Regions from separate parts of the Jeotgalibacillus marinus genome, predicted to be linked through region 2. Evidence: riboswitches for the same ligand, from Rfam matches in the RefSeq annotation. Region 2 holds a riboswitch; each other region holds the start of a gene.
What was found. Region 2 has a riboswitch for thiamine pyrophosphate ahead of AB1471_RS12320 (ABC transporter substrate-binding protein). Riboswitches for the same ligand answer to the same signal wherever they lie in the genome.
Positions count from the first base shown of each region.

Region 1 (4,828 bases), on a different contig from region 2:
TTAAAGCGGTGGTCGATATTTTCGGGCCTTGTAATCTGTTTAGCTTTATTGAATCGGTTCCTGAACATTGGAAGCCAGTGATGAAGCAGTGGGTGGGCGATCCTGTTGAAGATAAAGGAAAGCTGACAGAGGACTCACCGATTGAATACCTTGATACGATGACAAAACCGATGCTTGTCATCCAAGGTGCGAAGGATCCACGAGTTGTTCAGGCAGAATCCGATCAAATCGTTCAAGCGTTAAAGGACAAAGGGCGAGAGGTCGATTACCTTGTGCTTGAAGACGAAGGACATGGGTTCTCCAAAAAAGAGAATGAGATCAACGTTTATCGTAAAGTGTTAGCATTTTTTGATCAGTATATTTAAGTAAATGAAATCAGTTTTCTCAAACTTTGAGGAGGCTGATTTTTTTCAATAAATAAGCTGATGTTAACGCAAATAAGTATTTTTCCTATATATTAAACCTATTCGTTTATACCTAATGAATAGGTTTAGTTCTCTTGAAGATAGTTAATTCGGTGGAAAAGATTTAATATAAAAATATAAAGGAAAGTAAGAGGAGGTGCGAAGATGGCAAAATTGCGTTCAGAAAACCAATATATTAAATCAGTTAGACTAAAAAGAGACCAAATTAAATCTTTCAATCATTTCCCACTCAATCTCCCTGCCATCCAATCGTTGGATAATCTATTGTTCCATCCAAATATCACCTACATCATTGGTGAGAATGGGATGGGGAAATCAACGTTGCTTGAGGCGATTGCTGTTGCATTAGGGTTTAATGCCGAGGGTGGATCAAAGAATTTCAATTTTTCAAGCTATGACTCCCATTCTTCTTTGGATGAGTACCTACGAGTTGCAAGAGGTGTACAAAGGCCAAAAGATTGTTTCTTTTTTCGAGCGGAAACATACTATAACCTTGCTACAAACATAGAAGAAATGGATCAAGACTCTGTGGGAGGAGCGAAAATCATTGATGGATTCGGTGGAATTTCGCTTCATAAACAGTCACACGGTGAATCATTTTTTGCAGCATTTCTTCATCGTTTTCGCGGACATGGATTATACATATTGGATGAACCGGAAGCAGCACTATCTCCCCTAAGGCAAGTATCGATGCTTGGCCGTATCAATGAATTGGTTCAAGAAGGATCACAGTTTATTATTGCAACACATTCCCCGGTTCTTATGGCTCATCCAGATTCTACAATTATTCAATTATCCAACGAGGGCATGAATGAACTAATGCTTGAGGAAACAGACCATTATACGGTCATGAAACAATTCTTTGACGACAAAGACCGATTGCTTCATCACTTATTTAAATAAATTACCATGGGGTTCAGGGGGATATCATTTTGCTATTACAGTTGATAGTAATCGAACTGAATGCCACGTTTGCTCCGCTCAATATCTCAACAAGATCAATTGACGGTTTTGTCGAATGATATTTTTTATCTAATACAGTAAAAACCCTAAAGAATGGACTAGATTCTTTAGGGTTATCCACTACTCATATGGATTTTGGACTTTCCGTGCTTTCTGCAATGGGTTGCATTACATAATGTACTTTGAATAGATTAGAAAACAGTTTACGCTACTAATCTAATTTATCATAAGTAAGCGCTAATGTGTATAGATAAAAAACCCTATAATGGAAGCGTTATCTATAGGAGTAATCACCTAGCAATAAAAGAAATGTGAGAATATAAATGACACTACCGTATTGATTTTACCTGTTATTTGTTCTTTAATTCCTTATACAATGAGCCTTTGACTCACCTGTTTTCTCCGTGATCTCCTTGATACTGTATTTCTTTGTATCGTATAGATCGTCTTTGATAAAACCCATTTTAATAGAATTGAATCACCTTGAATCTTTAATACTTACAAACATACCTTCCCACTCCTACTTATTATTTTGGGATACTGAACATGTTCCACAAGCTAAGATATCATACACCCCTGAAAGAAAAAACTTAAAAGCCAGTTTTTTCTTTCGGGGCTACAGTAATGCTTAGTTAGATAGTGATAAGGCGATTAGTTCTTATTCTAGATCGATTGCTGGAAACTAAACTAAAACTTTAGCGGATAATTCTATCAATTTTGTTGATCCCTAGTTCACTTTACCAAGTGAGTATTACTTTTAATTGTAAGATTCCAATTCATTTGTTATGATGAATCCTGCTAGATCAATTTCATACTTTTTAAACTACTAGGGGTGCCCAAATTGCGTGGGCTGAGAGGAAAGCGCGTCAAAACTTACCGACTCTTATGGACCTGATCTGGTTAATACCAGCGTAGGGAAGTAGTCGGACGTACTGCGTCTATTAACTCTACCCTTACCAAGTCAGGTCCTACAATGGAACTGGCTTTTTTGTATTTATAAAGAAGGGAGGGGGCGGCTGATTAATAGAACACATTTATTGACCACGATGGCACTCTTTGTTGCGGTTGGCGTAGTCGGAGCTCAGTTTATTTGGTTTCCAGCGGGAATAGCAAAAGCGTATCCAGTACAACATGCAGTAAACGTGATTGCAGCGATCATGCTTGGGCCTATTCCAGCTTTAATTATTGCTTTCTTAATTGGATTGGTACGCAATCTACTTGGACTCGGTACACTTCTCGCATTTCCAGGTGGGATGATCGGTGCGTTACTTGCTGGACTGCTTTATAGAAAATTTAGGCGCAAAGCTTGGGCGGTGGCAGGAGAAATCATTGGTACGGGTTTCATCGGCGCGTGGTTTGCAGTGCCTTTTGCAAAAGTTGTAATGGGAACGACATTTGCAGCATGGTTTTTTGTACCACCGTTTCTGGTGAGCAGCGTGACAGGCGCTGTACTTGGATGGTTTGTTCTATCTAGAGTAAAGCAAGATCAATTAGTGGTGAAAGTGAACCAGTAACCGGAAAACTACTAGGGGTGCTTAAAAAAGCTGAGAAGATACCCTTGGAACCTGACCTGGATGATACCAGCGTAGGGAAGTAGTCGTGGACATCAATTTAAACCTACCTCAATCCATCTACTTCTTCCATTGTCCTAGTAGCTTCCTAAAAAAAGAGGAGGCAATAATATGACATTCACATCGGCATTGCGTAAAGAAAATGAGGATGTATTTCAATCCATCTTTGACCACAACTTCGTACAAGGAATTGGTAAAGGTAAGGTCCCAAAAGAAGCACTCATCCATTATGTAAAAGCAGATTTTGAATATTTAAATGCTTTTATGAAAGTCTATGGAATTGCGATTTCAAAATCGACAACACGTGAGGATATTGCTTATTTCACTGAAAAGATCAACTTTGTATTAAATAGTGAGGTTCATCCACACAATAATTTTTGCGAGCAGATCGGCGTATCTTACGAGGAACTGCAAGGTTACCCTCTGCCGCCAACTGCTGACCACTATATTAAGCATATGATGTATCACGCCCAACAAGGGAGTTTGGGAGAAATTCTTGCGGTATTGCTTCCTTGCCCGTGGACGTATCTTGAAATTGGACAGGAACTAGTGAAGACATATAAACCAACTGTCGATCATCCTTTTTATCCATGGATCAGTTTTTACGCAGATGAACGAGTAGAAACAGTTGTACATACTATGCGCAATCGATTAGATCAGCTTGCTGAAGAATCTTCACCACAAGAACAAATGGGAATAAAAAACGCTTTTCGTAAAAGCTGCCAATTAGAATGGTCATTTTGGGAAATGGCATTTACATGTGAAGAATGGGTAGGAAAAAAAGAGGTAGTAACTGCAAGTGAATAGTCTATCGTTTGCACGAACCGTGGGGGTTGATCCTATCGAGGGTGCAGGGGCAAGCAGATTAAAAAAATTTCACTAGATAAAGAGGCAATATCAACTGAGAGAACCGAAAGAAAGAATACGCATGACAAAGGATGTACCTATTAGAAGGGGCGGTTTCTCATATTTAAGTCAAGGTGATTCTTTATCTAACGCAGATGAACGAGCGTTAAAGTTTGTCACTCTTGGTATTTGACATTCTTTTTCTTTAGGGGAAGGTAACGGATCAAATAATCACTAGGTAGCACGAGAGAAGGAAATAAATTATGAACGCTATGCTTATTAATGAAGTACGAAAGAAGAGACCGTTAATTCATCATTTAACTAATCAAGTCGTAATGAATTTTACAGCAAATGGACTGCTATCATTCGGTGGTACACCGATAATGGCAAAAGAAGAGAAGGAAGCTACCGAAATGGCAAGGATGTCGGATGGTGTACTGCTCAATATTGGTACCATCATCGAACAGGAGATTCCTGCCATGATCCAAGCAGGGAAAGCAGCAAATCAAAAAGGAATTCCCGTTGTATTAGATCCCGTAGGAGTGTCTGCAACCTCTTTTCGTAACGAAGTTGTTCGAAGAATTTTGACAGAAGTAAAACCAACAGCGATTAAAGGGAATGCTGGTGAGCTAGCTCATCTTGTTGGTATTGCCTGGGAAATAAAAGGCGTCGATTCAATTGGACGAGGGAATGTAGGAGAAATTGCTCGAAAAGTAGCGAATCGCTATCAAACGATTGCGGTAGTTACGGGTGAGGTTGACGTGATCAGCGATGGAGAGATAACCATTGAAAATAAAACCGGTAGCGCAATGTTGGCGAATGTAACAGGAGCAGGCTGTCTATTAGGCTCAATACTGACCGCCTGCTTTGCTTCGAACGATTCATTAATGGAAAGTGCTCAGACAGCTGTTGAATTTTACGGCTTAGCGGCGGAGTATACTGTAGCATTACCCGAAGTAAAGGGATCGGGAACGTTTAGTCCAAGGTTTATTGACGTATTATCGTATGATGTGGCGATAGTAA
Region 1 covers NZ_JBFMIA010000002.1:334,241-339,068, reverse strand. The annotation lists gene AB1471_RS04650 (S9 family peptidase) at 1-365, shown strand, start outside; gene AB1471_RS04645 (AAA family ATPase) at 570-1,328, shown strand; TPP riboswitch at 2,207-2,323, shown strand; gene thiW (energy coupling factor transporter S component ThiW) at 2,408-2,902, shown strand; TPP riboswitch at 2,906-2,997, shown strand; gene tenA (thiaminase II) at 3,071-3,766, shown strand; gene thiM (hydroxyethylthiazole kinase) at 4,069-4,828, shown strand, end outside.
Region 1: another riboswitch for thiamine pyrophosphate. It lies ahead of thiW (energy coupling factor transporter S component ThiW); the one in region 2 lies ahead of AB1471_RS12320 (ABC transporter substrate-binding protein).

Region 2 (4,828 bases):
TATGAAAATGGCAGTTCCTGTTCATTTACTGTCATTAACATGTACCTTAGTGGCAACAATAAAAAAACCACCAAATCGAAATGATTGAGTGGTAGCCAAACAACTGCTTGAGCTGACTGCCCCCATACGCAACCGATTTCCCACGCTTTTCTGCTACTTGAGAAGACATGGCACGAATCATTCCTATTTGCTTCCCATTGGCTAGTTTTGGAGCAGTCAGGTGATTGCTATAGTTCATTATAGATTTTCTTTTTCCATTGCAAGAACTCTTCACTCAACACAATGGACTCCTGCCTCGGTCTTGGAAAAGGAACAATAAACTCTTTTTTGACCTTTGCTGGTTTACCAGATAAGACGATGATACGGTCGGATAGATAGAGGGCTTCTTCAATATTATGTGTGACCAGTAAGATGGAGCGCTTGTATTCTTCCCAAATGGAAAGCAGCCAATTTTGCATCTCCAGCCGCGTAAATTCATCAAGGGCTGAGAACGGTTCATCTAAACAAATGAGTGATTGTGGGCTCAACAAACTCCGGATAAAAGCCACTCTCTGTTTCATCCCGCCGGATAATTCATAAGGATACGAGTGTTCATATCCTTTCAAACCTGCTTTTTCAATCATTCGCAAGGCTTCTGGTTCGTTTTTTTGGCCAACAATCTCTCCTCCAAGCAGAATATTGCTAAGGACTGTCCGCCATGGCAATAATGATGAAGATTGGGGCGTATAACTGATTGATCCCCTTTGTCCATTGATTCGTTCTCCATCCATCCAAATATCTCCCGAGTCTGGGGTATAGAGGCCGCCAATTAAATGAAACAAGGTACTCTTCCCACTTCCAGAAGGACCTAATATCGAAACAAATTCTCCTTCATTGACATGAAAAGATAGCTCTTCCAGCACCTTATTCTCCTCAAAAGATTTCGTTATCTTTTTCACACTGAGCTTATTCATGATTACTTCCCTCTCCCTTAGGCTTCCATTTCACGATTTTCTTCTCCAATGAAGAAATAATAGCAAAGAATGATAAGCTTAAAATCATAATTAGGAAAATCGCAACAAAGACACGATCTGTCCGAAATGAAGAAGAGGCAAGAGTCATATAAACCCCAATCCCTTCTTGAGCTCCCAGCCATTCAGAAATAACCGCACCCATTACGCTATATGTAGCAGCTATTTTCAGGCCTGAAAAAATCGAAGGTAACGCATATGGCCACTCTACCTTCCAAAAAATTTGTTTGTTTGATGCACCAGCCATTTTCATATAATGCATAAGCTCAGCACTCGTTTGCCGGAATCCATCCAATGCGGCAATCGTAATTGGGAAAAAACAAACTAACGTGATGATAATGATTTTTGGTAGGATTCCAAAACCAAACCATATGACTAACAACGGGGCCAAAACAATGATAGGAATGTTTTGCGACAAAATAATAACCGGATAAAATGCCTCTCTCATCGTTGGTAAGCGATGCAAACTAACAGCTACGATTAGACCGACAGCACTACCAATCAATAACCCGAGTAAGGATAGCTTGATCGTTGAAATGAAATGATGACTGTAATTTCCCCACCCTGCTATTGCCTCTGCCCATATTTCCGATGGTGCAGGAAGAAGCCACTTCGGTATTTCAAATACCCAGCTGGATAACTGCCAAATAGAAACGAAGAGGATGAGGACCAATAATGGTCTCCATCCTCTATGTAGAACCTTCATGAACGATATTTCTCTGTCAATTTATCCATCGAGGCACCGCTCGGCTGATAAAGGATTTTCACTTGGGAAATAACATATTCACAGCCGGCTTCCGTCATACGTTGGTTCATCTTCTCAATAACGGAGAAAATTTCTGTCAAATTCCCCTCCATCGTTGTTTCAAGTGGATGGACCTCATATCGTATTCCTGACTCATGAATGATAGCAATCGCTTCATCTACATATGGAATGGAATCTTCTCCATTTTTTGTTTTCGGTATAATTTGAATACTAACTAAAGAGTTACTCATCTATTCATTCTCCTTTTGGTAAAAATTCATTTGTGAAGGCTTTTTCCGCTTCCAGATCGCCTTCCAATAAACCATTTTCATTCATCCATTGTGCATAGTTTTCCCAAATCGTTTGATCTTGTATTCCCCATTGTGATGCATCATCTTGATACTTTGGCGACAACCATTGTTGACTTGCTTTAACCAATTCTGAGTCTAAATCTGGAACAGCCTCTATTAAAACATCCGCCGCTTCTTCTGGATGATCCATGGTATATTCATACCCTTTCGAAGTTGCTGCTACAAATGCACGAACGATATCGGGATTTTCTGCAATCAACTCCTCATTCGTCGTCAGAACAGGTGTATAGTAATCTAACTGATCTGAGTAATCCGTAAGATACTGCATATTCAATTCTTCCCCGCGAAGTTCCGCTTCAATTCCTGTCCATGCGTAATAGATCCATGTAAAGTCGACATCCCTTTTGACAGCTGTAAAAAAGTCTGCTTCACCTATATTCACAATATCCACTTTTTCTGCATCTGCACCCTCTTGCTTCATTAAAGAGGAAATCACTGCTTCTTCTATAGGATCTCCCCATCCTCCATACGTTTTACCTTCGTAATCTTGTGGTGAGGTAATCTCCTTATCTACAGGCGACGCAAAGCCAGATGTATTATGTTGAATCACCGCTGCGATCGAAACAATCGGTATATCTTGGACACGCGCTTGCGTTAAGGTTTCCTGAGCACTAACCCCAAATTCCGCCTGACCTGAAGCCACAAGCTGATCGGCACCTGCTTCACCTGGCAGTATGATCTCGACATCAAGTCCCTCTTCTGCAAAATATCCTTGATCTTGAGCTACATATAAACCCGTATGATTCGTATTCGGCGTCCAATCCAATACCACTGTGACTTCCTTTAAATTCTCTTCACCGTCATTTTGTTCAGAGCTATTATCGTCACTATTCCCACAAGCCGCTAGCAACAGAACAACCACTAGAAATCCTATCCATTTTTTCATTATCTTCTTCTCTCCCTCTACCAAATCTGTTAAAAGCATTGAACGATGGAACTAAAATGAGGGACATATCATATCAATAAGAAAAGCGCAAAACACCGCTAAAAAGGTATGCATACTAATCCCTTAAACATACGACAAAAAAGCACCATAGGCCGTTTACCTAGGGTGCATATCAACATAAATAAGAATGTTTAAATATGTTCCCTACGCTGGTTTTAACCAGATCAGGTTCCAAGGGTGTGTATCTTCAGGATACGGTCTCAACCAGCAACACTGGTCCCCCCACATGTTTCAGTTATGAAGTTCGTTCAAATGCTTTATCAGTGTTTAACTTTGCCACAGATCTGCATATGTTTCAAGGGATAAGTAGAAAAATAGAAGTGAGAGTTCATTTTTTCCTTCTTAACCACCATTATAACTGGTGATAGATCCCCTCATGAAGGCAAGGCAAGGGAAAAACGGGAGGTAAAAGGAATTCTTCTACATAGTGATAAAGGTGCCCAATCAGTTACTAAAGAAGCACCAGAAGAAAGCAGATAGTCCCAAAAGAAGAACTGTTGGGACAATGCATCTGGAAAATCCCTTTAGTCATTTTCCGTAAGGCTGAGGAGGTTATGTATGCCGTTCGCCGATACAACCATTTTTATATTCACCAAGATTCAAAAAGAAAAACAACCTGAGCCCTTATACATATAGAACTCAGGTTGCTTAAAATATGCTTTTTTAATCTGTCTACTGGACAGGGGTCACTTCAAAAAAGGTGGTGTCTTTCTTTTTATTCGTATAACTTATTATTCTACTTCTCTTGCTGTTACGCTGATTTCTGTGAGGTAGAACGTTGTTTTTCCGCCGAAAAATGAATGCGTACCAACCGTTAACCAAAGATTAGCGTTTTGATCTGTTGTAATAACGAAAGGCTCATTTTCATTGTTTACATTTTTCAATTCATACGTTTCAAAACCTAAACTTGTAGGCTTTGCCATATCACCAAGCATGATTGCATCTGTTCCGGAAACCAATCCCATACCAAGATCCATATTGATCGCGTAGAATGATCCACGTGGACCATCAATCATTCTTGTTACCTCGCTTTTTGGTTTGAACGTTGTCACTCCCGCTTTAATCGCTTGATCATCAGCAGGGCTTCCATAAAGACCACGGGAATCTTTTGGAGCGTTCGTGGCGATATTCACATCAAATTCAACATTGTATGTTGTGTTTGGTTTTAAATCTAAATCTGCATCCACTTTTTTTGTCGTGTATAAAAAGTTTTGAACACCAAAGTTGTTACTACCCATCAAAAGACCTTTATTACCTTCTATTTCTTCTGGAAGATCGGACAAATAATGTTGATGTTCAATCATATGTGGTTCACCCGCAAATTTAAGATAGTCAGAAATACCCGGTAAAAAGTTATGATCCTGTTCATCAAACGAATATGAAACAGTATTTTCTTGATTTATCGTTGCTTCATGATCTTCTTTTTCTGAAGCCATTGCATGTGCTCCACCCATTAACATAGTCACTGCTAAACCGGATGTAATGATTTTCTTAAACATAAGATCTCCCCTTTATATAATGATCGTTTAGAAATCAAACCATTTTATCGTCTTCCAATTTTCCTAAGTTATAAAATAAATGACCGTTCCATCTTCGTGACGAAACGCTATATAGGAATCTCCCGGAATGAAATAGACCAAGTGATTAACGATTTCAATATATAGAGGAAAGAATACCTATAACAAAGACCGACCACCAAAAGATAAGTCGGTCTTTACTATGTACGTTATGAGTATTCGATCAGACGCAGTGTATA
Region 2 covers NZ_JBFMIA010000012.1:11,041-15,868, reverse strand. The annotation lists gene AB1471_RS12345 (hypothetical protein) at 1-59, opposite strand, end outside; gene AB1471_RS12340 (hypothetical protein) at 47-238, opposite strand; gene AB1471_RS12335 (ABC transporter ATP-binding protein) at 228-953, opposite strand; gene AB1471_RS12330 (ABC transporter permease) at 946-1,716, opposite strand; gene AB1471_RS12325 (thiamine-binding protein) at 1,713-2,006, opposite strand; gene AB1471_RS12320 (ABC transporter substrate-binding protein) at 2,011-3,012, opposite strand; TPP riboswitch at 3,197-3,306, opposite strand; gene AB1471_RS12315 (hypothetical protein) at 3,804-4,571, opposite strand.

Region 3 (4,828 bases), on a different contig from region 2:
GCTTGCGATGATACCCAGCTTCTGAGTGTTCTTTGTCAACCTGTACAAACACAATGTAAGTATCACCATGCTTTAAGCTAAATCCGTGTTCCCAGCTTTGAAATGACTCATAGCCAAGTTCATCTAATAACCAAGTCCAATATTCTCTTGTTCGTTCAAGATCGGAAACATACAACTCAATATGATGAAGCACTCACTTTCCACCCTTTCATATACACAAATTTCTTCTTACCTATCCATTCACTTCCACCTCACGCAATTTCTCCTGGGCAGGTGCTTTTTGAAATAGGGTTGAACGATCTCTCCAAATGAAGAACAGCGATAGTACAAATGACAAAATATCCGCTATAGGAAAGGCGATCCAAACACCCACCAAACCGAAGAAGGATGGTAAAATAAGCACGAGCGGAATTAAGAATACCAGCTGTCTAGACATTGATAATACAAGCGATATTTTTGCCTTACCGAGCGCTTGATAAAGACCTCCCGAAACCATTTGAAAACCAATGATTGGTGCGGCAAGGAATACCCAACGCATTGCTTCTTCTCCGCCTTTAACCACTGTCGGATCAGTTGAAAAAATAGACATCATAGCTCCAGGGAAAAGCATCGTTACAACCCAAACAAACGTTGCCAGTCCACTTGAGATGATGATTCCAAGCTTTAACGTGTCACTCACTCGATGATAAAGCTTGGCACCATAGTTGTAGCCAATAATCGGCTGCATCCCTTGAACAATTCCAAACATGGGCATGATTGCGAACATCATGATTCGATTAATGATTCCAAAAATCGCCACAGCCGTATCACCACCATGCAACACTAGCATCCAGTTAACAGCGATAAACATAAAGCTTCCTGCTACTTGACGGACAAACGTAGCTGAACCAATCCCAACAATCTCTTGTACAACATTCAACTTTGGCACTAGTCCAATCCATTTAAACGTAAGCGAGCTTTTTCCCGTCCAGAAATACAAGAATATCCAAACTGCCCCTACCGCTTGTGAAATAACGGTTGCAATGGCTGCTCCAGCTACCCCCATGTCTAACCAGAAAATAAAAATTGGATCCAGCACGATGTTCAATCCCGCTGAAATAATCATTGTCAGCATGGCCACTTTGGCATTTCCTTCAGAACGAACAATATTATTGGATGCCATCATAAAAGCTTGAAAAAGAGCACCATACAAAATGATTGACATATATTCACTCGCATAAGGAAGAACATCCTGTGTTGCTCCAAATGCAACTAAAATCGGATCCAAAAAGCTTAATGACAATCCAACCATTATTATACTAAATAACCCTACGAGCCACATAACATGACCGAACACTTCATTGGCTTTTCCTAATTTCCCCTCACCAAGTCTTCTAGAAATAATAGATGCTCCACCAATTCCAATAGCTGCTGCAAAGGCTGTGATGATCAATTGAAGCGGGAAAGAAATAGAAAGTGCAGCTACCGCTTGTGTGCCCACGCCTCGTGCGATATAAAATGTATCTGCGATATTGTATAATGCCATAACGAACATTCCTATAAACGCCGGAAGCGAAAATCGCATCATAAGTTTAGGTATTTTATCCGTTCCTAGCTGAGTACTTTGCTGTTTCATTTTTCTTTCACTCCTTCCTCTTGTTTGATTTTAGCGATGGCATTTGTGGCCATTCTTTTTAAAAGACCAACTACAATGACTTTTTCTTCATCCGTAAAATCTTCTGTTAATGTATTGGTCCAGTCTTTCAAAATAGATCTGATCATCGGCTCCATGTCCAAGGCTTTTGCTGTTAAGCAGACAAGGTGTGAGCGTCGATCTGTAGCATGAGGTTTTCTTGTTACATAGCCCTCATCTTCAAGTTTTTTCACTGCGCGAGCCGTAGTCGTCTTATCAATATTAAGTACATTCGCCATCTGTTCCTGCGTCTGCTCTTTTTTTTCGAACAATACCATCAAAAATTTCACTTGTCCCTCACCGAGCCCATACTCGTCGAAAGTTTTGCTTAAGTGCATATATCCATAACGATGAACAGTAGACAGCCACCGTCCAGCCGATTCATATGATCGTTGATTTTCCATCTTTATACTCTCCATTCCGTTTATTTCATCTGCAATCCATTATAGCAAAAAAGTAGTTGCATTAGCAACCTTTCGTGAGCAGAAGTATAATTTGCTACTTTACAAGAAGTACATCAACCATTATGATGAACGTGGCAAACAAACTGCATATGAAAGTCGATACACTAGGGGTGCTCGTAAGGGCTGTGATGAGAACATTTTGTTCCGATCCCTCATTACCCGATCCAGATAATACTGGCGTGGGGAAGTGTGGTGACTCATCATTCACAGTAACTGGCGAACGTCCGACTTGATGATGAAGTAGCTGCATTTCCTTTCAAGGATGCAGCTTTTTGTTTTGTCTAAAAACACATCATCAGGGGGAATTATATATGTCAAATACTCAATCACCTGAAACACCAGGCACAGGAATCGCATGTGGAACAAGTCAAATTGTCGGCTGTCGCTTTTCTCTTCACCCGATGTCCGATTCCTTTGTTTCTCTTATCAATGAAGCTTTTGAGAAAGTAGATACCTCGAAAACTTGGCGTTTCACCGACGATGTGAGCACCTTGGTCCGAGGACGTGAAGAACACGTTTTTGACGTGGTCAAAGCAATGGTTCTTCACGCAACGAAAACAGGTGTTCATGTCGTTTTAACTGCTACATTTTCAGTTGGTTGCCCAGGTGATTCTGACGGTGACACGTTTATGGCAGAAGATAATATTCGTTTAAATGAGCCCAACGTCAAAAATCTTAAACAATACGTTTCTTCTCAATTTGCTCTTTACCCAATGGGAGATCCAGATTATATGGAAACCATCATGGATCAGGTTGAGTTGGCGAAAAACCACGGCACACTAAATAAAAGCGTTCACTATGCGAGCGGCCTTCATGGAGATATTCATGATGTTTTTAACACATTAGAGGATGTTTTTAACAATGCCAAGAAAAGTAACAGCGCACATATCGTGATGACAGTAAACATGAGCATCAATAGTCCCTCTCACAAATCAGAGGAAAATTAAATGTTAGCTAAATGGAAGCTCTCTGAAATAATTGTCTTGTCTGTTTTAGCGGTTGTCTTCGGTGTGGTGTATCTTGCATTCGTTCAATTAGGTAATGTGATGGCCGGAATAATGGGACCGATTGGCTATGAATGGATTTTTGGTATTTGGTTCATCGTTTCGATTATCGCTGCTTACATCCTTCGTAAGCCAGGTACAGCATTTTTATCTGAAACGATTGCTGGTACGGTCGAGGTGTTAATCGGAAGTGCAACAGGTCCAATGCTAATCGTAACCGCAATGGTTCAAGGTGCTGGAGCTGAAGCCGTCTTTGCTGCAACACGCTACAAACGTTGGAGTGTTTGGGTACTGATGCTTGCTGGTATGGGGTCGTCTGTTACAAGTTTTGCGTGGAGCTATTTTATTTCAGGATACGGTGCGCTAGATTCAGGTTATGTCACACTTATGTTCGTGCTGCGTTTAGCAAGTGGTGCCATTTTAGCTGGTTTACTCGGGAAATGGATTTCTGATGGGCTGTATCAAACAGGCGTATTGAACAGCTATGCCATTGCACGCGCTAAAAAGAGGGATACATATGAAGAAGCGTCTTGATCACGTCGTCATCTCTTTTGACCAGGTAACCTACCGACATTCCGAAGAGCTTGATCCTGTTTTAAATGAACTTTCCTTTGTAGTAAATCAAGGTGACAGTGTACTGCTTTCAGGACCGAGTGGCGCTGGCAAGAGCACTTTAACAATGTTAATGAACGGGATACTACCAGAAAACGGAAACGGTGTAATAGATGGACGAATTAAATGGTTCGGAACAGTCTCTACCAACTGGGTTGCTGGGTCCATATCCAAAAAGATTGGAGTGATGTTCCAAGATCCTGATAGCCAATTTTGTCAGACGACCGTTGAAGAAGAAATTGCTTTCGGACTCGAAAATCTCCATTTACCAAGGACCGAAATGGTTCAGCGTATACATACTTCTTTAGCAAGCGTCGGATTAGATGGGTTTGAACAACGAACGATTCACCAATTATCTGGTGGCCAAAAACAGCGAGTGGCCCTTGCTTGTCTACTCGCCATGAAAACGGAGATCTTGTTACTAGATGAACCGTTCGCCAATATCGATCCTTTATCAAGAAGAGAGCTAATTGCTTGTTTATTTGAATTAAAACAAACGTTTGATTTAACTATCATCGTGATTGATCATGATCTTCATGGCTGGGTCGAATGGATTGATCGCGCTTTATTGCTAGATACAGACGGACGCATTCAATTGGATAAACCGATGGATAAAGCTCTGAGTGATCATTATGACGTTTTTGAAGAGTTGACGATTGCACTTCCACTCTTTATTCAAGTGCAGAAGATCCACGGTCAGTGCGTTTATGTAAAGGAAAAACATTGGAAAAAGCATGCGAGCGAACAACAATGCGATCTACTTCACGAAAAGATCAAAATTAAGCCAAAAAAAGAGACTAACACCCCTCCTTTAATCCAAGCAGAGGCACTCACGTATTCAGTTGAAGGGAAAGACATTTTACAAAATGTTGATCTAGATATTTTACAAGGAGAAACCATTGCGTTTTGTGGCCATAATGGGGCTGGAAAAAGTACGCTCGCCCTTTTGTTGGCAGGTCTCTTTAACCGCTATACAGGGAAGGTTTATCTCCAAGGAAAACCTCTAGAACACCTTTCTTCACAAGAGGTTCGCAGTCAAATTGGCTATGTATTTCAAAATCCTGAGCATCAGTTTG
Region 3 covers NZ_JBFMIA010000002.1:172,761-177,588, forward strand. The annotation lists gene AB1471_RS03840 (VOC family protein) at 1-193, opposite strand, end outside; gene AB1471_RS03845 (MATE family efflux transporter) at 233-1,615, opposite strand; gene AB1471_RS03850 (MarR family winged helix-turn-helix transcriptional regulator) at 1,612-2,076, opposite strand; TPP riboswitch at 2,233-2,339, shown strand; gene AB1471_RS03855 (YkoF family thiamine/hydroxymethylpyrimidine-binding protein) at 2,448-3,083, shown strand; gene AB1471_RS03860 (ECF transporter S component) at 3,084-3,674, shown strand; gene AB1471_RS03865 (ABC transporter ATP-binding protein) at 3,658-4,828, shown strand, end outside.
Region 3: another riboswitch for thiamine pyrophosphate. It lies ahead of AB1471_RS03855 (YkoF family thiamine/hydroxymethylpyrimidine-binding protein); the one in region 2 lies ahead of AB1471_RS12320 (ABC transporter substrate-binding protein).

Region 4 (4,828 bases), on a different contig from region 2:
GTTTATTTTTTCGCAATCTTTTGGAAAATTAACAAAATATTTCAATAATAAAGATAAAGAAGGTTTTTTTGAGAGATCATAGCAAATAATTTTCTATGGGGAATTACAGAAAAATTAAATAACCTTACCACAATTATTAAGAGGTAAGGTTATTTGGCTACCTTTTTGATAGATTTTTTGCTCTAATAATATAATATTTTTACTTTGTTACACTTTAAACATTTTTCATAATATTGATCGCCTTTAAAATGATGATCACAATTTCGTTGGATCTCTTCTAAACTCTTTTCCAAAAAAGAAAGGTTCGTTTTCATTCGAGTAATTTCTTCTTCAATTTTTTGGACATTCATCCGCATAACCTCCTAAGAAAATTACTGATATATGTTCCCCCCAGATTTCTTAAACTCCTGAGCCTTTTCTCTCATACCTTTTTCAATAGCTTCCTTCGTATCAAGATTATTTTCTTTCGCATAATTACGAATATCTTGAGAGATTCTCATGCTACAAAAATTCGGTCCACACATTGAACAGAAATGTGCTGTTTTTGCACCTTCCGCAGGCAAAGTTTCATCATGATATTCTATTGCACGTTCAGGATCTAAAGATAAATTAAACTGATCTTTCCAACGGAATTCAAAACGAGCTTTTGAAAGGGCATCATCTCTTTTTTGAGAACCTGGATGTCCTTTTGCCAAATCAGCAGCATGAGCGGCAATTTTATAAGTAATAACCCCTTCACGAACATCATCTCTATTTGGTAGACCTAAATGCTCTTTTGGGGTTACATAACAAAGCATAGCCGTACCATACCAACCAATCATTGCAGCTCCAATAGCAGATGTAATGTGATCATAACCAGGAGCTATATCAGTCGTAAGGGGTCCAAGTGTGTAGAATGGTGCTTCCTTACACACTTCTAATTGCTTATCCATATTTTCTTTAATTAGGTGCATTGGTACGTGCCCTGGTCCTTCAACCATCACTTGTACATCATGCTCCCAAGCAATTTTTGTTAGCTCTCCAAGAGTCTCTAATTCTGCAAACTGTGCTTCATCATTCGCATCTGCAATAGATCCAGGCCGTAAACCATCTCCTAAAGAAAATGAAACATCATAAGATTTCATTATTTCGCAGATATCTTCAAAGTGAGTATATAAAAAGCTTTCTTTATGGTGGTGTAGGCACCATTGTGCCATAATAGATCCTCCACGGGATACAATGCCTGTTAAACGTTTTGCTGTTAAAGGAACATATCGCAAAAGAACACCCGCATGAATCGTGAAGTAATCAACACCTTGCTCTGCTTGTTCAATCAAAGTATCACGGTAGACCTCCCATGTCAGATCTTCAGCAACACCATTTACTTTTTCAAGTGCTTGATAAATGGGGACGGTGCCGACAGGTACAGGTGAGTTTCGAATAATCCATTCCCGTGTTGTATGAATGCTTTTACCTGTTGATAGGTCCATAATATTATCAGTACCCCAACGTGTCGCCCATGTCATTTTTTCAACCTCTTCTTCGATGGAAGATGAAACAGCAGAGTTGCCAATATTGGCATTAATTTTAACATGGAAATTACGTCCTATAATCATAGGCTCTGACTCTGGATGATTGATGTTATTAGGAATAATCGCCCGACCTTTTGCAACTTCATCACGCACAAATTCAGGTTTCATATTTTCCCTTAAAGCGATAAATTCCATTTCAGGAGTGATAATCCCCTTACGTGCATAATGAAGCTGTGTAACATTTTCCCCTTTTTTTGCACGTAATGGTTTGCGCTTTAAACCAGGAAATATATTATGATGTGCACGTGGATCATTTTCATCTTTATAACCATTATCTTCAGGCTTTATTTCTCGAGCTTCATATTCCTCGACATCTGCTCGTTCATGAATCCATGGGCTTCGAATGGCAGGAAGACCTTTTGTAATATCAACTGAATAATTTAGATCCGTATAAGGACCGCTTGTATCATAAACGCGTACCGGAAGGTTTTCCTCTTCGCCAAAAGTACCAGTTGTCGGGCTTAACTCAATTTCACGCATTGGTACGTTAATGTCAGATCTCGAACCTTTTACATATACTTTTTTACTACCTGGAAAACTAGACATGATGGAAATTTTTTGTTCGTGTAATGAAGTCTTTGACATCATAAATCTCTCCTTTTTTTGAACATAATGGACGAGATTCAGAACATAACAAGTGGAAAAGCTTGCAAAACTATATGAAAAAGCCGGCCCCATAAATGGTGAGACCGGCTAATATGTATGCAGAAGTAGTATTGCATTGAAGATTGTGCTAACTTCCCCACGCTGGTATGAGCCAGATCAGGTCCCAAGAGTCAAGAAACTTCAACGCGTTTCATTCTCAGCCCAACTTATTGGACTCCCCTAGTTATGTCTATTTGATTTAGATTATATTGTATATGATTATCGGTTAAAATGAAACACATAATTTTAGTAAAGTAATATTGTCGTATTTAGAAATTATGTGAAGAGAGCAATGTTAGATATACGATAGCATTAACAAAACGTGTTGGTGCAAGAATCGTTCTGGCAGGGACATAGAGCCATATAACCGATTCTGATGACCGTTTATGCTGTAATTCCAAACAACTGATGAATGAAGCCAACTTCATTTTGGACAGACTTTACCTGTCGATGATGTTGTCCTTTTTTATCATATGTATCGGTTCCACGCCACTCTCCAAGGAGCGTGTTTACACCTGGAATACTACTTACTGAAGCTGAATTGTTGCAAAGCGATTATTTTCTGATAAAGTTAAACCAAACGTACGAGAGCTGTTTTAAGTGGGTTAAAAAATCGGATCCATTGCCGTTATTAACACGAATTGACGGAGCGAATAGTAATCAAAACAGGAACGAATAATTTTTTACATATAGTTGATAAATGAAAAAAATCTCAGCTCTTTATATGGAGGTAGTTCATATGGAACGTTACCAAATTGTTGTTATTGGTGGTGGTGCAGCTGGCATGACAGTTGCTGCAGGTGCTGCTAGTCTTGGAGCGAAAACAGCACTTATTGAAAAACAAGATTCACTTGGAGGCGATTGTCTTCACTATGGTTGTGTACCATCAAAGGCGCTTATTGATGCTGCAAACCGCGTACATACAATGCAAAATACAGCTTCATCATTCGGTTTTACTTTATCAGGTGAGCTTAATTTTGATCGTGTGAAAGAACATGTTAAATCACCCCAAGCGGTCATACAAGAGCATGATAGCAACAAACGTTTTACAGACTTAGGTGTGGATCTTTATTTCGGTGGTGCTAGCTTTCAATCTCCTCACGAAATACGAATTGGATCAAATGAAGTCATTTTTGCTGAAAAAGTAGTTATCGCTACAGGCTCTTCTCCTGTTATTCCACCTATTGATGGACTGGGTGGTGTGTCGTATGTGACAAATGAAACGATCTTTGATCTGCCTGAATTGCCTAAGCGTTTGGGCGTCATTGGTGGCGGTACAATTGGGTTAGAACTGGCACAAGCTTTTGCTAGGCTCGGATCCTATGTGACGGTGTTTGAAGGCGGCGACAAGATCTTCGCCAAAGACGATGAAGATATATCAAAGTTTATGTATAACGTGTTAAAAGAAGAGATGACGATTGAATTGAATTCGACTGTGAAGACAGTTTCAGCGAGCGGTGACGAGATTTCCGTAACGGTTGAAAATCGTAGAGCTACAGAAAAATCTGTTCAAGTGGATACTCTTTTAGTGGCCACAGGACGCAAACCGAACATTTCTTCTCTAGAATTAGCGATTGCAGGAGTCCAAACAGTGAAAGGCTTTATCGACGTGGATCGTTCGTTCAGAACTTCTCAATCTCATATTTTTGCTGTTGGAGATACGATCAACACCCTCCCTTTCACACATGCGGCTGGTGAAGAAGCAAAAACTGTCGTTTCAAATGTGTTGTTTGGGCTTAGAAACTCGCTGAATCACGATAAAACACCGTGGGTAACCTTCACCTCACCTGAAGTGTTTCACGTAGGTAAGACTGAACAAGAAACAAAAGAAGCCGGTATTAACTACCGGGTTTACCGTGCTCATTTAAACGAGGTCGATCGATTTATTACATCACATGAAACAAGAGGTTTTGTTAAAGTTATTACGGACAAACGAGGTACAATTTTAGGAGCACATGCAGCAGGCAAAGAAGCCGGTGAGTGGATGCAATTGGTTGTGTTTGCAATGAAAAACAAGAAAAAAATCGGCAGTCTGTCACGCATGGTCTACCCGTATCCAACAAAAGCGGGTGCTTTGCAACGTGCGGCTGATGGATATTGGAGAGAGAAACTGTTTGACGGATCTCTACCAAAACTTGCAAAGAAATTTTTTGATATTAAATATAATCTTACCGAAAAAAAACACCATACATCTTCTGGTAAAGCACCAGTTACTTTTTCTAAAAAAGACGTATAAAAAGAGGCAGCCTATGATGGCTGCCTCTTTTTATGAAAATCTACCTTAGCGGATTTGACCATTTCCACTCATTACATACTTAATTGTTGTTAGTGCTTGTAAGCCCATTGGACCTCTTGCATGTAGCTTTTGTGTTGAGATGCCAATTTCAGCACCAAAGCCAAGCGCGCTTCCGTCTGTAAAACGAGTAGATGCATTATGATAAATTGCTGCTGCATCGACAAGTCCCTTAAAGCGTTTAGCTGTTTCTTTATCTTCAGTCACAATGGCTTCTGAGTGTTTTGTACCATACTCGTCAATATGTGCAATGGCTTCATCTACAGTTGAAACAACTTTCATAGCAACGTCTAAGCTCAAGAATTCTTCTGCCCAGTGC
Region 4 covers NZ_JBFMIA010000011.1:92,246-97,073, reverse strand. The annotation lists gene AB1471_RS12250 (serine protease) at 183-350, opposite strand; gene thiC (phosphomethylpyrimidine synthase ThiC) at 372-2,156, opposite strand; TPP riboswitch at 2,294-2,408, opposite strand; partial or broken gene AB1471_RS18360 (IS6 family transposase) at 2,601-2,719, opposite strand; gene AB1471_RS12240 (dihydrolipoyl dehydrogenase family protein) at 2,956-4,452, shown strand; gene AB1471_RS12235 (glutamate-5-semialdehyde dehydrogenase) at 4,498-4,828, opposite strand, start outside.
Region 4: another riboswitch for thiamine pyrophosphate. It lies ahead of thiC (phosphomethylpyrimidine synthase ThiC); the one in region 2 lies ahead of AB1471_RS12320 (ABC transporter substrate-binding protein).